DNA from 3 places in the Arthrobacter sp. GCM10027362 genome. Region 3 is predicted to be linked to each of the others. Evidence: predicted binding sites of a transcription regulator. Region 3 holds the regulator's gene; each other region holds the start of a gene.

Region 1 (5,076 bases), on a different contig from region 3:
GCCAGCAGGTCCTCGTACTCGCCGGACGCGGCGTTCAGGCCGTGGCCGGCGGGCAGGCCGCGGACCTTGTCCACCACAACGCCGGGCTCGAGGCCGGCGTTGAAGGCGATCTGCTTCAGCGGAGCGTCGATGGCAACCTTGACGATGTTGGCACCGGTGGCCTCGTCACCCTGCAGGTTCAGGTTGGCGAAGGCCTTGGCGCCGGCCTGGATCAGGGCAACGCCGCCGCCGGCGACGATGCCTTCCTCAACGGCAGCCTTCGCGTTGCGGACGGCGTCCTCGATGCGGTGCTTGCGCTCCTTGAGTTCCACCTCGGTGGCGGCACCGGCCTTGATGACGGCAACGCCGCCGGCCAGCTTGGCGAGGCGCTCCTGCAGCTTCTCGCGGTCGTAGTCCGAATCGGTGTTCTCGATCTCGGCGCGGATTTGGTTGACGCGGCCCGCGATCTCCTCGGCGTCACCGGCCCCTTCGACGATGGTGGTCTCGTCCTTGGTGACAACCACCTTGCGGGCCTGGCCCAGCAGGTCCAGGGTGGCGTTCTCCAGCTTCAGGCCGACCTCTTCGGCGATGACCTGGCCGCCGGTCAGGATGGCGATGTCGGCCAGCATGGCCTTGCGGCGGTCGCCGAAGCCCGGAGCCTTGACGGCGACGGACTTGAAGGTGCCGCGGATCTTGTTGACCACCAGGGTGGCCAGGGCCTCGCCCTCGACGTCTTCGGCGATGATCAGCAGCGGCTTGCCGGACTGCATGACCTTCTCCAGGACGGCAACCAGGTCCTTGACGCTGGAGATCTTGGAGTTGACGATCAGGATGTACGGGTCCTCCAGGACGGTCTCCTGGCGCTCCGCGTCGGTCACGAAGTAGCCGGAGATGAAGCCCTTGTCGAAGCGCATACCCTCGGTGAGCTCGAGCTCGAGGCCGAAGGTGTTGGACTCCTCGACGGTGATGACGCCTTCCTTGCCGACCTTGTCCAGGGCCTCGGAGATGAGCTGGCCGATCTGGGGATCGCCGGCGGAGATCGACGCGGTGGCGGCGATCTCTTCCTTGGTCTCGATTTCCTTGGCGGAAGCGAGCAGCTCGGAGGTGACAGCTTCGACGGCCTTTTCAATACCGCGCTTCAGGCTCAGCGGGTCGGCGCCGGCGGCGACGTTGCGCAGGCCCTCCCTGACCAGGGCCTGGGCCAGCACGGTGGCGGTGGTGGTGCCGTCACCGGCGACCTCGTCGGTCTTCTTGGCAACTTCCTTGACGAGTTCGGCGCCGATCTTCTCGTACGGCTCGTCCAGCTCGATTTCCTTGGCAATGGAAACACCGTCGTTGGTGATCGTGGGGGCGCCCCACTTCTTCTCGAGCACCACGTTGCGGCCACGGGGGCCGAGGGTGACCTTCACGGCGTCGGCGAGGGTGTTCAGTCCGCGCTCGAGACCGCGGCGGGCCTCTTCATCAAAGCTAATGATCTTTGCCATAACGGCTTAGGTCCCTTCTGGACAAATAGACAGCGGGTGCAATGCTGGACGGATCCAGACTGCGTGGCCATCTGCGGTGCCCGCGACGGACGGGCAGCGGCGGCGGCGATCTCTTTACGCCGCACCCCTGCCCTCACCACAGCGACCGGGTACTTCGCTCCTTCCGCCGGCTGCCGGATCCCCTGGGGGTCCCGAGAGATTCTTAGCAGTCGAGCGGGAAGAGTGCTAAGTCAATAATTAGCACTCACCGGGGCCGAGTGCAACCGCCAGGTGTTCGCTACGCCACGCGCGTAAACGTAGCGGCGGCGCTCAGGGTTTCCGGCCGCCGAATCAGGGCATTCCCCCATGGTTTCCGCCCCCGCCGGGCCGTAGATTGATAGGCGGGACGGGAAAATTCCTCCAGCATCCAACCCAGACGAGGAGCCAGACGATGTCCGAACCTCCGGACGCCGGCAGGGACAGGCCGGCCAACCCCACGGAACCGATCCCCGGGGAGCCGTCGAACCCCACCCTGCCGCTGTCCAAGCCCGGCGCCGGTGCACCTGCCGGCTCCGCCGAGCCGGCCCAGTCCGCGCTGGGCGGACAAATGCCTCCGCATGCCCAGCCCTACGGACAGCAGGGCCCGTACGTCCAGAACCCCTATCCTCCGCCGGCCGGACGGCAGGAAGGGTACCCCCAGCAGCCGCCGTATCCGCAGCAGGGGTTTCCCCCGCCGTACGGCGCACCCTACGGCGGGCCGGGGCAGCCCTACTACAACGTGACCGGTTACGTGGAGCAGAAGTCCAGGCTCGTCGGCGGCCTGCTCGGGATCCTGCTCGGCGGCCTGGGCATCCACCGGTTCTACCTCGGGTACACCGCCATCGGGGTGCTGCAGATCGTGGTGACCTTCCTGACCTTCGGGTTCGGCGCCATCTGGGGCTTCGTCGAGGGCATCATGATCCTGGTCGGGGCCGAGCCCTTCCGGCGCGATGCACGCGGCGTTCCCCTGAAGGAATAGCTGCAGGAGCTGCCATCCCGCCGCCATGGCAGCCTCCCCGGACGTGGAACGTGCGGGGAGGCTGAAGCCCGGAACGGGTTCCGGGCAGGCAGTCAGGAGGCGATCCGGACTTCCTCGGCCTGCGGCCCCTTCTGTCCCTCGCCGATCTCGAATTCCACCCGCTGGCCTTCCTCAAGGGCGCGGTAGCCCTCCATCTGGATCGCGGACCAGTGGACGAACACGTCCGAATTCGCGCCGTCGACGGTGATGAAGCCGTAGCCCTTCTCCGCGTTGAACCATTTGACCGTGCCGTACGCCATATTTCCCCCATGGATCGGTGTTTCCAGCCCCATCGGCCGGCTCCAGCCGACGGGGGATGGTGCCACTCTATCGACGGCGGCAACCGGTGGAACCGGGGTGCCCTGAATGTTATGGAGACGTGACCGGCGCAGGTCAGGACTGGAAGCCGGGGCCAAGCACCACGGTCAGGCCGTCGGAGATTTCCCCCGGGCCGGTCTGGCGCACATCCCCGATGTTCAGCAGCGCGGACAGTTCCTCCGCGTTGGCCTGCTGGCCCGGGTTGTAGAAGATCACCGAGCTGGCCAGGGTGGAGCCGGTCCAGTTGTCCACGCCGGCGACCTGCCAGCCGTTGGCCGACACAGTGGCCGAGACATCCGAACCCAGGCCGGCGACGGCGGTGCCGTTGAGCACCAGCACCGGATCCGACTTGTCTGCTCCGGCAGGCACCTCGGGTGTGTCGGGCGCCGCGGCTTCGGTGGGCTCGGCGGATTTGGTCTCCGGCTTGCCGGCGTCGGTCTCGGCCGGCTCTTCCACAGGCTCGGCGCTGGCGGACTGCGCCGCGGGTTCGGCCTCCGGCGCGGCAGAGGTGGCTGCAGCTGCTGCCGGACCTGCCGATACCGCCGGCGAGGCCGGGCCGCCCGCGCCCAGCAGCGGCAGCACGAAGAAGGACAGCACACCGACGGCCAAGGCGAGTCCCGCCGCGAGAATGATCAGGCCCAGGCCGCCGGCCTTCGGGGCCGCCAGCGTGGCCCGGTGGACGCCCTGGCGGTCGGAGGTTTCCGGAACCTGGTCAAACTCGTCTTGGGGGTACTTGGTCATCGGGGAATGCATTCCTTAGCTGATCGGCGGACAGGGGCGCAGAGGGACGTTGCGTCGGGAAGACTAGTCGGGGAGACTACGTGTCCGAGCCCAGCCGGCGGGCGGTGCGGGCGCGCTGGCGGGAGGTCCGGAGCCTGCGCAGCCTCTTGACCAGCATTGGATCATGCGCCAGCGCGTCCTCGGTATCGATCAGCGCGTTGAGGATCTGGTAGTACTGGGTGGCGGACATGTCGAACAGCTCGCGGATGGCCTGTTCCTTGGCTCCGGCGTACTTCCACCACTGGCGTTCCAGCGCGAGCATTTTCTGGTCCCGCTCGCTCAGCTTGCTCGAGGAGTCCAGTTCCGCATCAAGGGCGAACTTGCGCGCTTCCGCGGATCCTGCCACGACTCACCGTCACTTCCGTCTCACCTGCTGTGTCCGGCTTCCTGCCGCTGCTCCGGGAAACCGCCCTTCCAATGTTAGTTCCCGGCACGAGCCGTTGTCATTTGTGCCGGTCGGAACGGAGTGTTGCCCCCGAGGTGCTGGTCATGAGGCGGTTGTCGGCGAAGATAAGGGGTATGGACATCGACGACGGCGCACTTTTCCCGCTGCCCGACCCGCCGCCGGGCCCGGACTCCCAAGCCCCGTTCCCCTTTGCCGCCCGCACCCCGCTGACCGAGGTGATGGACCCCGAATGGGCCGAAGCGCTGGCACCGGCCGAATCCCTGCTGTGGGAAATCGAGGCCTTCCTGGAGGCCGAGCGCGCCGCCGGCAAGCAGATCCTGCCCGCTCCCGCGGACATCCTGCGGGCCTTCCGCCGGCCGCTGTCCGAGGTCAAGGTGCTCATCGTGGGACAGGACCCCTACCCCACCCCGGGACACCCCATCGGCCTGGCCTTCGCCGTCGAACGCCACGTACGGCCGCTGCCGCGCAGCCTGGCCAACATCTTCCGCGAGCTGCAGATGGATCTGGGCATTACCCCTCCGCAGCACGGGGACCTCACGGCCTGGGCCGACCAGGGCGTGCTGCTGCTGAACCGGGTCCTCACGGTAGAGGCCGGCAAGTCCGGTTCGCACCGCAACAGGGGCTGGGAGCCGGTCACCGAACTGGCGGTCCGGGCCCTGGCCCGGCGCGGCGGCCCTCTGGTGGCGCTGCTCTGGGGCCGGGACGCGCAGCAGGTCGCCCCGCTGCTCGGGGACGTGCCGAGGATCGAATCGGTGCATCCCAGCCCGCTGTCGGCCGGCCGGGGATTTTTCGGATCGAAGCCGTTCAGCCGCACGAACGAACTGCTGCAGAAGCAGGGCGCCGGCCCGGTGGACTGGCGGCTGCCGCGCTGAGGCACATGGCATAGTTGCCTGTATGAGCTCACAGTCCGCGCTCCAGCCGGCCGCACCGGCCCGTCCGCGCAAGCCCCAGACCAACCTGCAGGTACTGCGCACCGAACGGCTCTCCGCGCACATGGTGCGGGTCTTCGCCGGCGGCCCGGAGTTCGAGGCGTTCGCCGGCAGGTTCGACGCCAAGGACGCCACCGACCAGTA
Region 2 (5,076 bases), on a different contig from region 3:
TGCTGTGCGAAAAGTCCCTGGCCATCAATGCCCGCGAGGCGGCCGAGCTGATCGAACTGGCCCGCGGCCGCGGCCTGTTCCTGATGGAGGCCATCTGGAGCCGCTTCCTGCCGGCGATCAACCGGGCCTGGCAGATCATTGCCTCCGGCGAACTGGGCACCATCCACTGGGTACAGGCGGACCTGGGCTTTCCCGCGCCATACGATGTCACCACACGGCTGTGGAATCCGGCAGCGGGCGGCGGCGCCCTGCTGGACCTGGCCGTCTACCCGTTGACCTGGGCGCTGGGTGCGCTCGGTTACCCGCAGACCGTCACCGCCGTCGGACACGTGAACGAAGACGGCATCGATGATCAAAACGCCCTGACGCTGACCTACAGCTCCGGCGCCCAGGCGCAGCTGACCTCCTCGCTGCTGGCCTGGTCCCCGCGCACGGCCACGGTGGCAGGCTCGCACGGCTGGCTGCGCACCGATTCCCCGCTGCACAACCCCTCGGAACTGGTCATCGAGCAGCACCGGGGCCGGCTCCGGACCGAGCGCTTCGGGCAGATCGGCAACGGTTTCACCTACCAGCTCCGCGAGGTCACGCGCTGCATCCAGGCCGGCCTGACGGCCAGCCCGACCATGCCGTGGGAACACACGCTGAAAACCATGCGGCTGTTCGACGGCGTCCGCGCCCAGCTGGGAGTCAGCTACATCAACGACCGCATCCCGGCCGCGGACTGAGGAACCGGCCTCCCCGCCCGAGCGGGCGAGGGACGGGGCGGCCGCTGAAAAGTGAGGCGGCAGGGGTCCCCGCCCGAGCGGGCGAGGGACGGGGCGGCCGCTGAACGCTATGCAAGCGGCCGCCGCCGTGGTTACCCTCAAACATGGGCGCAGAAGTCAAGTCCAAAACCTTCAGCCGGGAGCAGCGGACAAAGTACCGGCAGCGGCTCCTGGAGAACCTGGAAACCCTTGCCAGCTACCTGGCCACCGGGCAGTTCGCCGCCACCGGCACCATCGGCCTGGAGCTGGAGCTGAACCTGGCCAATGCGGACTTCTCCCCCGCCCTGCGCAACGCCGCGGTCCTGGAAGCCATCGCGGATCCGGCCTTCCAGACCGAGCTCGGCGCGTTCAACATCGAGCTGAACCATCCGGCCCTGTCCATCGCCGGTCCGGGGCTCAAGCAGCTCGAGGACAACCTGCGCGCCCAGCTCAACCGCGCAAACGAGCGCGCAGCGGAGAAGAATGCCGACATCCTGATGATCGGCATCCTGCCCACGCTCAAGCGCGGCCTGCTGGAGGACATGTCCTGGCTCAGCCCGGGCAAACGCTACGCGGCCTTGAACACCTCGGTACTGCAGGCCCGGGGCGAAGACGTGCTGCTGGAACTGCGCGGCATCGAGTCCCTCTCCTTCTACGCCAAGAACATCGCCCCGGAAGCGGCCTGCACCAGCGTCCAGCTGCACCTGCAGGTCCAGCCACAGGAATTCGCCCCGGTCTGGAACGCCGCCCAGGTCATCGCCGGACCGCAGGTGGCGCTGGCAGCGAACTCCCCCATTTTCATGGAGACCCTGCTTTGGCACGAGACGCGCATCGAGCTGTTCAAGCAGGCCATCGACACCCGGCCGCCGGAGATGCGCAACCAGGGCGTCCGGCCGCGCGTCTGGTTTGGGGAGCGCTGGATCACCTCCATCTTCGACCTGTTCGAGGAAAACGTCCGCTACTTCCCCGCCCTGCTGCCCGAACTCGCACGCAGCACCGGCCGGCACACCGTAGGCGGTGCGCCGCTGCTGCCGGAGCTGCTGCTGCACAACGGCACCGTGTACCGCTGGAACCGGCCGATCTACGACCCGGGCAAGGACCAGCCCCACCTGCGGCTGGAAAACCGGCTGCTGCCGGCCGGCCCCACCGTGCTGGACACCGTTGCCAACGCGGCCTTCTTCTTCGGCCTGGTCCGCGTGCTCAGGACCGCGGAGCGTCCGCTCTGGACCCGGATGGCCTTCAAGACCGCAGCGGACAACTTCCTGGCCTGCGCCCGGACCGGACTGGAGGCCACGGTGTACTGGCCGGGCATCGGGGACATGCCGGTCACCGAACTGATCCTGCGCCACCTGCTGCCGATGGCCGCCAACGGCCTCGAACAGCTGGGCGTGGACGGCGAGCTGATCGGCAGGTACCTGGACGTGCTGCGCACCCGGACCCAGTCGGAACAGAACGGGGCCGCCTGGCAGATCGCCGCCCTGCGCCGGTTCGAGGCCTCCGGCCTGGACCGCAGTACCGCACTGACCGAGATGACCCGCCATTACTGGGAAAACATGCACACCAACCAGCCGGTGCACACCTGGCCGCTGCCGTAGGCGCGGTCGTCCGGCCGGCTCAAGGCTGCCGAGGCCGCAGGCTGGTCACCGAGAGGCGGCTTCGCGCCGGTGCTGGTCGATTGCCATCGCGATGAGCAGGAGGCCGCCGGCCGGGCTCGTGCCGCCGGGCAGCACCGCGGTGAGTACCTGGAGTCGGAACAAGCGGCGCGCCCGCGGCGGGTACCGCCGTCGTTCCGCTTCGCCCAGGGCAGGAAAAACGTCTGGCACTCCCCTAACTAGAGTGCTAACTTATACACATAGTTGAGTCGAAAAGACTCAACTATGGCAGGTCAGCACCGCTCCGGGAGGAGCGATGAAGCGAAGGAGTTGATGAGAATGGCCATGAACCTTGATCCGTTCCGTGAGCTGGACCGCGTCGCCGCATCCCTGCTGGAGCGCCGGCAGGGTCTGCGCCAGATGCCGATGGACCTCTATCGCGAGGGTGACCACTACGTCCTGGCCGCAGACCTGCCGGGCATCGATCCGGCCTCGGTGGACATTGACGTCGACGGCCAGTTGCTGACCATTCGCGCTGAGCGCGCGCTGGGCGGCGCGGAGGGCGTGAAGTGGCTGACCCGCGAACGCGAGAGCGGCTCCTTCCTGCGCCAGCTCAACCTGGGGCAGGGCATCGACATCGACGCCATTTCGGCACAATATGAAAACGGCGTGCTCAGCGTGACCATCCCCGTGAGCGAACGCGCCAGGCCGCGCAAGATCGAAGTTGCCACCGGCGCGGGCGCGCCGCAGGTCGGCGCAACGGCCGGTCAGCCGGCCGAAGCCAAGTAGCCTCCGTACATGACGGCGGCCCCGTACCTTCCGGCGAAGGTACGGGGCCGCCGTCAGGCGCCGGACACCGCTACTTGCGCAGCGTGGCGATTACCTCGTTGAGCGTGGCCGAGGGACGCATCACGGCCGAGGCCTTGGACTCGTCCGGATGGTAGTAGCCGCCAAGGTCCACCTCGGAGCCCTGGACCGACAGCAGCTCGTCGTTGATGGCCTGTTCCTTGGAGCCCAGCGCCTCGGCCACGGCGGAGAAGGCCTTGGCCAGCTCCGAGTCCTCGGCCTGCTTGGCCAGCTCCTGGGCCCAGTACGTGGCCAGGTAGAAGTGGCTGCCGCGGTTGTCGATCTCCCCCACCTTCCGGCTCGGGGACTTGTTCTCGAGCAGGAAGGTGCCGGTGGCCCGGTCCAGGGTGTCCGCCAGGACCTGGGCGCGCTTGTTGCCGCTGGTGGCGGCCAGGTGCTCGAAGCTGGCGGCCAGGGCCAGGAACTCGCCCAGGGAATCCCAGCGCAGGTGGTTTTCCTTCAGCAGCTGCTGCACGTGCTTCGGAGCCGAACCGCCGGCGCCGGTCTCGAACAGGCCGCCGCCGTTGAGCAGCGGCACGATGGAGAGCATCTTGGCGCTGGTGCCGAGTTCGAGGATCGGGAACAGGTCGGTCAGGTAGTCGCGCAGCACGTTGCCGCTCACCGAAATGGTGTCCTCGCCCTTGCGGATGCGCTCCAGCGTGAAGGCGGTGGCCTCCTCCGGGGCCATGATTTCGATCTGCAGGCCCTCGGTGTCATGCTCCTTGAGGTACGCGGTGACCTTGCTGATCAGGTTGGCGTCGTGCGCACGGGTCTTGTCCAGCCAGAAGACCGCAGGCATCTTGGAGGCGCGGGCGCGGGTGACGGCGAGCTTGACCCAGTCGCGGATCGGCAGGTCCTTGGTCTGGCAGGCGCGCCAGATGTCGCCCGGGGCGACCTCGTGGTCGATGATGACGTTGCCGTCGCCGTCAACCACCTGCACGGTGCCGGCGGCCTGGATCTCGAAGGTCTTGTCGTGGCTGCCGTATTCCTCAGCCGCCTGAGCCATCAGGCCGACATTGGGCACGGTGCCCATGGTGACCGGGTCGTAGGCGCCGTTGGCGCGGCAGTCGTTGATGACCACCTGGTAGATGCCCGCGTAGGAGCTGTCCGGCAGCACGGCCAGGGTATCGGCTTCCTGGCCGTCCGGGCCCCACATGTGGCCGGAATTGCGGATCATGGCCGGCATCGAGGCGTCGACGATGACGTCGCTGGGCACGTGCAGGTTGGTGATGCCCTTGTCGGAATCCACCATGGCCAGCGCCGGACCCTCGTCGAAGCCCTTCTTGATCGCCGCCTCGACGCCTTCGCGCACGTCGGCCGGCAGCTCGGAGAGGCCGTTGAGGATGGAGGCCAGGCCGTTGTTAGGGCTCAGGCCGGCGGCGGCCAGCTGCTCGCCGTACTCGGCGAACAGGTCAGGGAAGTAAGCCCTGACCACGTGGCCGAAGATGATCGGGTCGGAGACCTTCATCATGGTCGCCTTCAGGTGGGCCGAAAGCAGGACGCCCTCCTCCTTGGCCCGGGCAACCTGGGCTGCCAGGAACTCGTCCAGGGCGGCGGCGCGCATCACGGTGCCGTCCACTACTTCGCCGGCCAGGACCGGGAAGGAATCCTTGAGCACCGTGACGGTGCCGTCCGCGGCAACGTGCTGGATCTTGACCGTGCCGTCGGTGGGCATGATCACGGACTGCTCGTTCGAGCGGAAGTCGTCCGCGCCCATGGTGGCGACGTTGGTCTTCGACTCCGGGCTCCAGGCACCCATGTGGTGCGGGTTCTGGCGGGCGTAGTTCTTCACCGAGGCAGGAGCACGGCGGTCCGAGTTGCCCTCGCGCAGGACCGGGTTGACGGCGCTGCCCTTGATCTTGTCGTAGCGGGCCCGGATCTCCTTGTCCTTGTCG
Region 3 (5,076 bases):
TGGCTGCGGTTCTCGTTGCGCGCGGTGTTCTCTGGCACAGGACCTACCTCAGTAGCTCGGTAGCGGGGGGTACGGGTGTTGCTATGACAAGGGTAGCGGCAACCGGCGGGCTCAGGCCGTGGGGAAGACTCAGGCCGTGAGGAAGTCGATGACTTCCTCCACCCGCCCCAGCAGCGAGGGCTCCAGGTCCGCGTAGCTGCGCACGCTGCCCAGCAGCCGGCGCCAGCCTTCGGCGATGTCCGCCTGGGTCCGGTTCGGCCAGCCCAGTCCGGCCAGGATCCCGGTCTTCCAGTCGGTGCCGCGGGGCACCACCGGCCAGGCGGCCAGCCCGATCACCGAGGGCTTGATCGCCTGCCAGACATCGACATAGGGATGCCCCACGATGAGCACGTTGCCGCGCGCTGCCGGCACAGCCATCGCCGCCTGCGCAATCCGCCACTCCTTGGAATCCTGGACCAGGTGGTCCACCAGGATGCCGAGCTTGCGTCCGGGCCCCGGGGCGAAATCCGCCACTGCCGCGGCGAGGTCGTCCACTCCGTGCAGCGGTTCGACGACGATGCCCTCCACGCGCAGGTCGTCGCCCCAGACCTTCTCCACCAGCTCGGCGTCGTGCTTTCCCTCCACCCAGATCCGGCTGGCTTTGGCCACCTGGGCGCGCAGTCCCTGGACCTTGACCGAACCGGACGCCGTACGCAGGGCGGTCTTCGGCGCGGCGGCGACGGCCGGCACCACCTTGACCGGTTCTCCGTCGAGCAGGAAGCCGAAGCCGAGCGGAAAGGAGCGGGTCTTGCCGCGCCGGTCCTCGAGCGCCACCAGGTGCACGCCGCCGGATTTTTCCACTCGGACTACCGCCCCGACCCAGCCGCTCTGGACGTCCTCCAGCACCAGCCCCGGATCCGCCGCCACTTGGCGCGGCTCGCGCCGGGGGGCCCGCGTGGTGATGTCCTGGGGTCCCCAACCGTAGCTGGTCATGGCTGTCCGTCCTTCGGCTTGGTAGTGCTGAGGCTGATGCGGCTGCCGGGGCAGGCAGTTGCCATCGGCGTCACCATGCTAGCCCAGGCACCGGCCGCCCCGCCGCGGGCGCGCGGGCCGCGAACGGGGAGCCGGCTGGGCGCAATCCCATGTTGCGTCCGGACGTACTAGACTTAGCACTTAGGCACGGTGAGTGCTAACCGTCCCCCGCCCTCCAGATGCGGGCGGGGTACGGGTTGGCAGATTGGACAGGAGGTTCCGGTGAGCGAGGTCCGCCGCCTGGAGGTGCTGCGCGCCATAGTCGAAGACTATGTCCATTCGCGCGAGCCCGTCGGGTCCAAGGCCCTGGTCGAACGCCACCACCTGGGCGTCTCATCCGCCACCATCCGCAACGACATGGCCGCACTGGAGGAGGAGGGGCTGATCGTCGCCCCTCACACCAGTTCCGGCCGCATCCCCACGGACAAGGGCTACCGCCTGTTCGTGGACCGGATCTCGGATGTCAAGCCGCTCTCCGCCGCGGAGCGGCGCGCCATCCAGACGCTGCTGGACGGCGCCGATGACCTCGACGACGTGATGGACCGCACCGTGCGCCTGCTGTCCCAGCTGACCAACCAGGTGGCGGTGATCCAGTACCCGCACCTGGGCCGGGCCAGGGTGCGGCACATCGAGTTTGTCCTTCTGGCCCCGCGCCAGGTGCTCGTGGTGCTGATCGCCGACAACGGCACGGTGGAGCAGCGGGTGATCAGGCTGCCCGAGGATATTGCCGAGGCGGATCTGGCCGATCTGCGCGCAGCGCTGCTGGGCACCCTGGCAGGCACGCCGCTGTCCGAGGTGGGCGCCAAACTCGCCGCCGGCGTACCCGGGGTCTCCGCGGAGCACGCCGATGTCCTCCAGGCCTTGTGCACCGAACTCGTCCATTTGTCCGCCCCCACCCGCGACGAACGCATCCTGATGGCCGGAACGGCCAACCTGGCCCGCTCCACCGGGGACTTCCCGCTGAGCATTTCGCCAATCCTGGAAGCCTTGGAGGAGCAGGTGGTGATGCTGCGGCTGCTTTCCGAGATGCAGCAGGACGCCCGCGGCATTTCCGTGCGGATCGGCAGCGAGAACCCGTACAATTCGTTGTCCGGGACTTCGGTCGTGGCCACCGGCTACGGGCCTGATTCCTCTGCCAAGGTGGGTGTGCTCGGGCCCACGCGCATGGACTATCCGACCACCATGGCCGCCGTGCGGGCCGTGGCCCGCTATTTGTCGAGGATCCTGGCCGGCTAACCCGGCCGCGGAAAAGCAGCAGGGCAAGCACCGACAGGGCGGCCGGGCCGCCGGAACACGATTCGCAGGAAGAGAAGTATTCAAAGGTGACCAACCATTACGACGTACTCGGAGTCAGCCGCGACGCAAGCACCGAGGAAATCAAGAAGGCCTACCGCAAGCTGGCCCGCAAGCTGCATCCGGATGTCAACCCTGGCCCGGATGGCGCGGAAAAGTTCAAGCAGGTCAGCCACGCCTACGAGGTGCTTTCGGATCCGCAGAAGCGCCGGATCTATGACACCACGGGCAACGAGAACGGCACGGACAACGGCTTCGGCGGCGGTTTCTCGGGACAGGGATTCGCATTCCAGGACATCTTCGAGACCTTCTTCGGCGGCACCGGCTCGGCCGGGCCGGCCAGCCGCACGCGTCGCGGCCAGGATGCCCTGATCAATGTCCGGATCGACCTGAAGGACGCCGTCTTCGGCGTTAACAAGAAGATCGAGGTGGACACCGCCGTCGTCTGCCCCACCTGCAACGGCAGTTGCTGCCGCGAGGGCACCTACCCGCGCACCTGCGACATCTGCGGCGGTTCCGGCCAGGTCCAGCGCGCCGTGCGCTCCATCCTCGGCCAGGTCATGACGACGGCCCCGTGCGGCAGCTGCCAAGGCTTCGGCACCATCATTCCGGACCCGTGCAACGAATGTAACGGCGAGGGCCGGATCCGCAGCCGCCGCTCGCTGACCCTCAAGATTCCCGCCGGCGTGGCAACCGGAACCCGCATCCAGCTCGCCGGACAGGGCGAGGCCGGTCCGGCCGGCGGTCCGCAGGGCGACCTGTACGTGGAGATCCGTGTGGCCCCGGACAAGAACTACATCCGCGAAGGCGACGACCTCAACGTCACGCTGGCCGTGCCGATGACGGCGGCGGCGCTGGGGACGACGCTGAACCTGGAGACGTTCGACGGCGACCAGGAGCTGAACCTGAAGGCCGGCACCCAGTCCGGCGAAGTGATCACCCTGCGCGGCCTTGGGGTCACCCACCTGCGCGGCTTCGGCCGCGGCGACCTGAAGGTCCACATCCACGTCGAGACCCCGACGAAGCTCGACGCCGAGCAGGAGGAGCTGCTGCGCCGGCTGGCCCACCTGCGCGGCGAGCATCTGGCCGAGGGCAAGCTGGCCCCCAGCGGCACCGGCGTCTTCGCCCGGCTGCGGGACAAGCTCGGCAACCTCTGACAGCGGCCCGTCGTTGACCAACCCTGTCTTTTTCGCGGAACCGGGCCAGCTCGACGACGTCCTGCCCGGTTCGGTCTTCCGGCTCGCCGGCGCCGAGGCGCGGCACGCCGTCACCGTCCGGCGCCTGGCTGCGGGGGAGCGGGCGGACATTGCCGACGGCGCCGGCCGGCGCGTGTCCGGCAGCGTACGCTCGGCGGCCAACACGGAACTGGTCCTGGACGTTGAGTCCGTGGTCGACGAGCCGGCGCCGCCCTACCGGCTGGTGCTGGTCCAGGCCCTGGCCAAGGGGGACCGGGACGAGCTGGCCGTGGAAGCGGCCACCGAGCTTGGCGTGGACCAGGTGGTGCCCTGGCAGGCCGAACGCAGCATCGTGCGCTGGCGGGCCGAGAAGCAGGCCAAGGGCCTGGCCAAATGGGAGTCCACCGTGCGGTCCGCAGCCAAGCAGGCCCGCCGGGCACGGATCCCGGAGGTGGGCACCCCGGTGGACTTGAAGGGCCTGTGTGCGCTGATCGGCCGCAGCGCCCTGGCACTGATCCTGCACGAGGAGGCCGAACAGCCCCTCGCCGCTGCCGCCGCGGACCTGGCAGCCGGGTCCCGGCAGGACGCGGACGCCGCAGTCGTCATGATCGTCGGACCGGAGGGCGGCATGAGCAGCCGCGAAGTCGACGCGATGCTGCAGGCCGGCGCCCGGGCGGTGAGGCTGGGGCCGCACGTGTTGCGTTCGTCCACGGCCGGGCCGGCCGCCGTCGCCCTGCTCAGCGTCCAGTTGGGCCGCTGGGACCGGCCGCCGGCCACCTAACGGCCGCTTGACGGGCTGGAAGGGCAGGATCCGGCCAGCCGGCGGCCCGGTCAGCGGATGGTGAAGACCTTGCTGTCCGCGTTCTGCCGGTCCCGGGTCCGGCCGCTCATGTCCTCGTGGTACACGTACAGCCGGTAGGAGCCGGGGTCCAGCGGCTGGGTGAACTCGAATTCACCCGTCTGCCCCATCGGGGCGCTGACCGAGACGGTTCCGCTCCTGACCAATTCGCCATCGCCGGAGTCCTTCGGGCCCTTGAGCCGGTAGATCTGCCAGGACAGCTGCGACTCGAAGGCCACGCCGCGCCCCAGCACCCGCACCTGGCCCTCGGAGGTCGCCCCTTCCTGCGGGTCGACGACCCAGACGGGAGCCACCAGCGCATAGTTCCGGGACATCGGCGCGCCGAGCTGCACGTGCCCGAAGGCCTGGTACCCGGTATGCCCGTCGACCAGGACCACGACTCTCAGCGGGTTCTGCGCGCTGGTCAGGCCTGCGTTGGCGGCTGCCGCGGTGGCCGTGTAGACCAACTGCTGGACGGCGCGTTCGGCGATGCCCTGGTCCACGTCGGCCTTGAAGGCATCTGAGGAAATATCCAGTGTGATGATTGAGCCGTTAGTGATCGACGCCCCCACCTTGCCGGCAGGATTCCACGGATTGAAATAGTCGGGATCGCGCGGCTTGAGCCGGGTCATCGCGCTCACCGCGGTGGTAATGGGGTCCCCCAGGTCCTCGGCCTGCCGGAATTCGCGGTAGAGGAAGACGTTCTTGCCGTTGGCGCCGAGGAAATAGATCGGGGACAGGGAGGAGCTCCGCACCGTT

What was found. The regulator HrcA, encoded in region 3, represses chaperone genes, less so after heat shock. The targets are predictions, from matches to a motif close to TTNGCACTCGNNNNNNNCGAGTGCNAA.
Region 1: groL (chaperonin GroEL) is a predicted target of HrcA. The motif match lies at 1,666-1,692, and genes of this name have one in related genera.
Region 2: ACFQ36_RS07265 (Hsp20/alpha crystallin family protein) is a predicted target of HrcA. The motif match lies at 2,560-2,586, and genes of this name have one in related genera.

What each region holds. Positions count from the first base shown of each region.
Region 1 is NZ_JBHTML010000083.1:8,685-13,760, forward strand. Features, by position in the region: gene groL (chaperonin GroEL) at 1-1,463, opposite strand, end outside; gene ACFQ36_RS12910 (TM2 domain-containing protein) at 1,894-2,460, shown strand; gene ACFQ36_RS12915 (cold-shock protein) at 2,553-2,759, opposite strand; gene ACFQ36_RS12920 (LytR C-terminal domain-containing protein) at 2,893-3,558, opposite strand; gene ACFQ36_RS12925 (DUF3263 domain-containing protein) at 3,635-3,943, opposite strand; gene ACFQ36_RS12930 (uracil-DNA glycosylase) at 4,117-4,875, shown strand; gene ACFQ36_RS12935 (siderophore-interacting protein) at 4,898-5,076, shown strand, end outside.
Region 2 is NZ_JBHTML010000031.1:20,611-25,686, reverse strand. Features, by position in the region: gene ACFQ36_RS07275 (Gfo/Idh/MocA family protein) at 1-725, shown strand, start outside; gene ACFQ36_RS07270 (glutamate--cysteine ligase) at 869-2,338, shown strand; gene ACFQ36_RS07265 (Hsp20/alpha crystallin family protein) at 2,675-3,124, shown strand; gene ACFQ36_RS07260 (NADP-dependent isocitrate dehydrogenase) at 3,195-5,076, opposite strand, start outside.
Region 3 is NZ_JBHTML010000059.1:970-6,045, forward strand. Features, by position in the region: gene ACFQ36_RS10645 (DUF3097 domain-containing protein) at 130-972, opposite strand; gene hrcA (heat-inducible transcriptional repressor HrcA) at 1,234-2,247, shown strand; gene dnaJ (molecular chaperone DnaJ) at 2,334-3,461, shown strand; gene ACFQ36_RS10660 (16S rRNA (uracil(1498)-N(3))-methyltransferase) at 3,475-4,260, shown strand; gene ACFQ36_RS10665 (Gmad2 immunoglobulin-like domain-containing protein) at 4,311-5,076, opposite strand, start outside.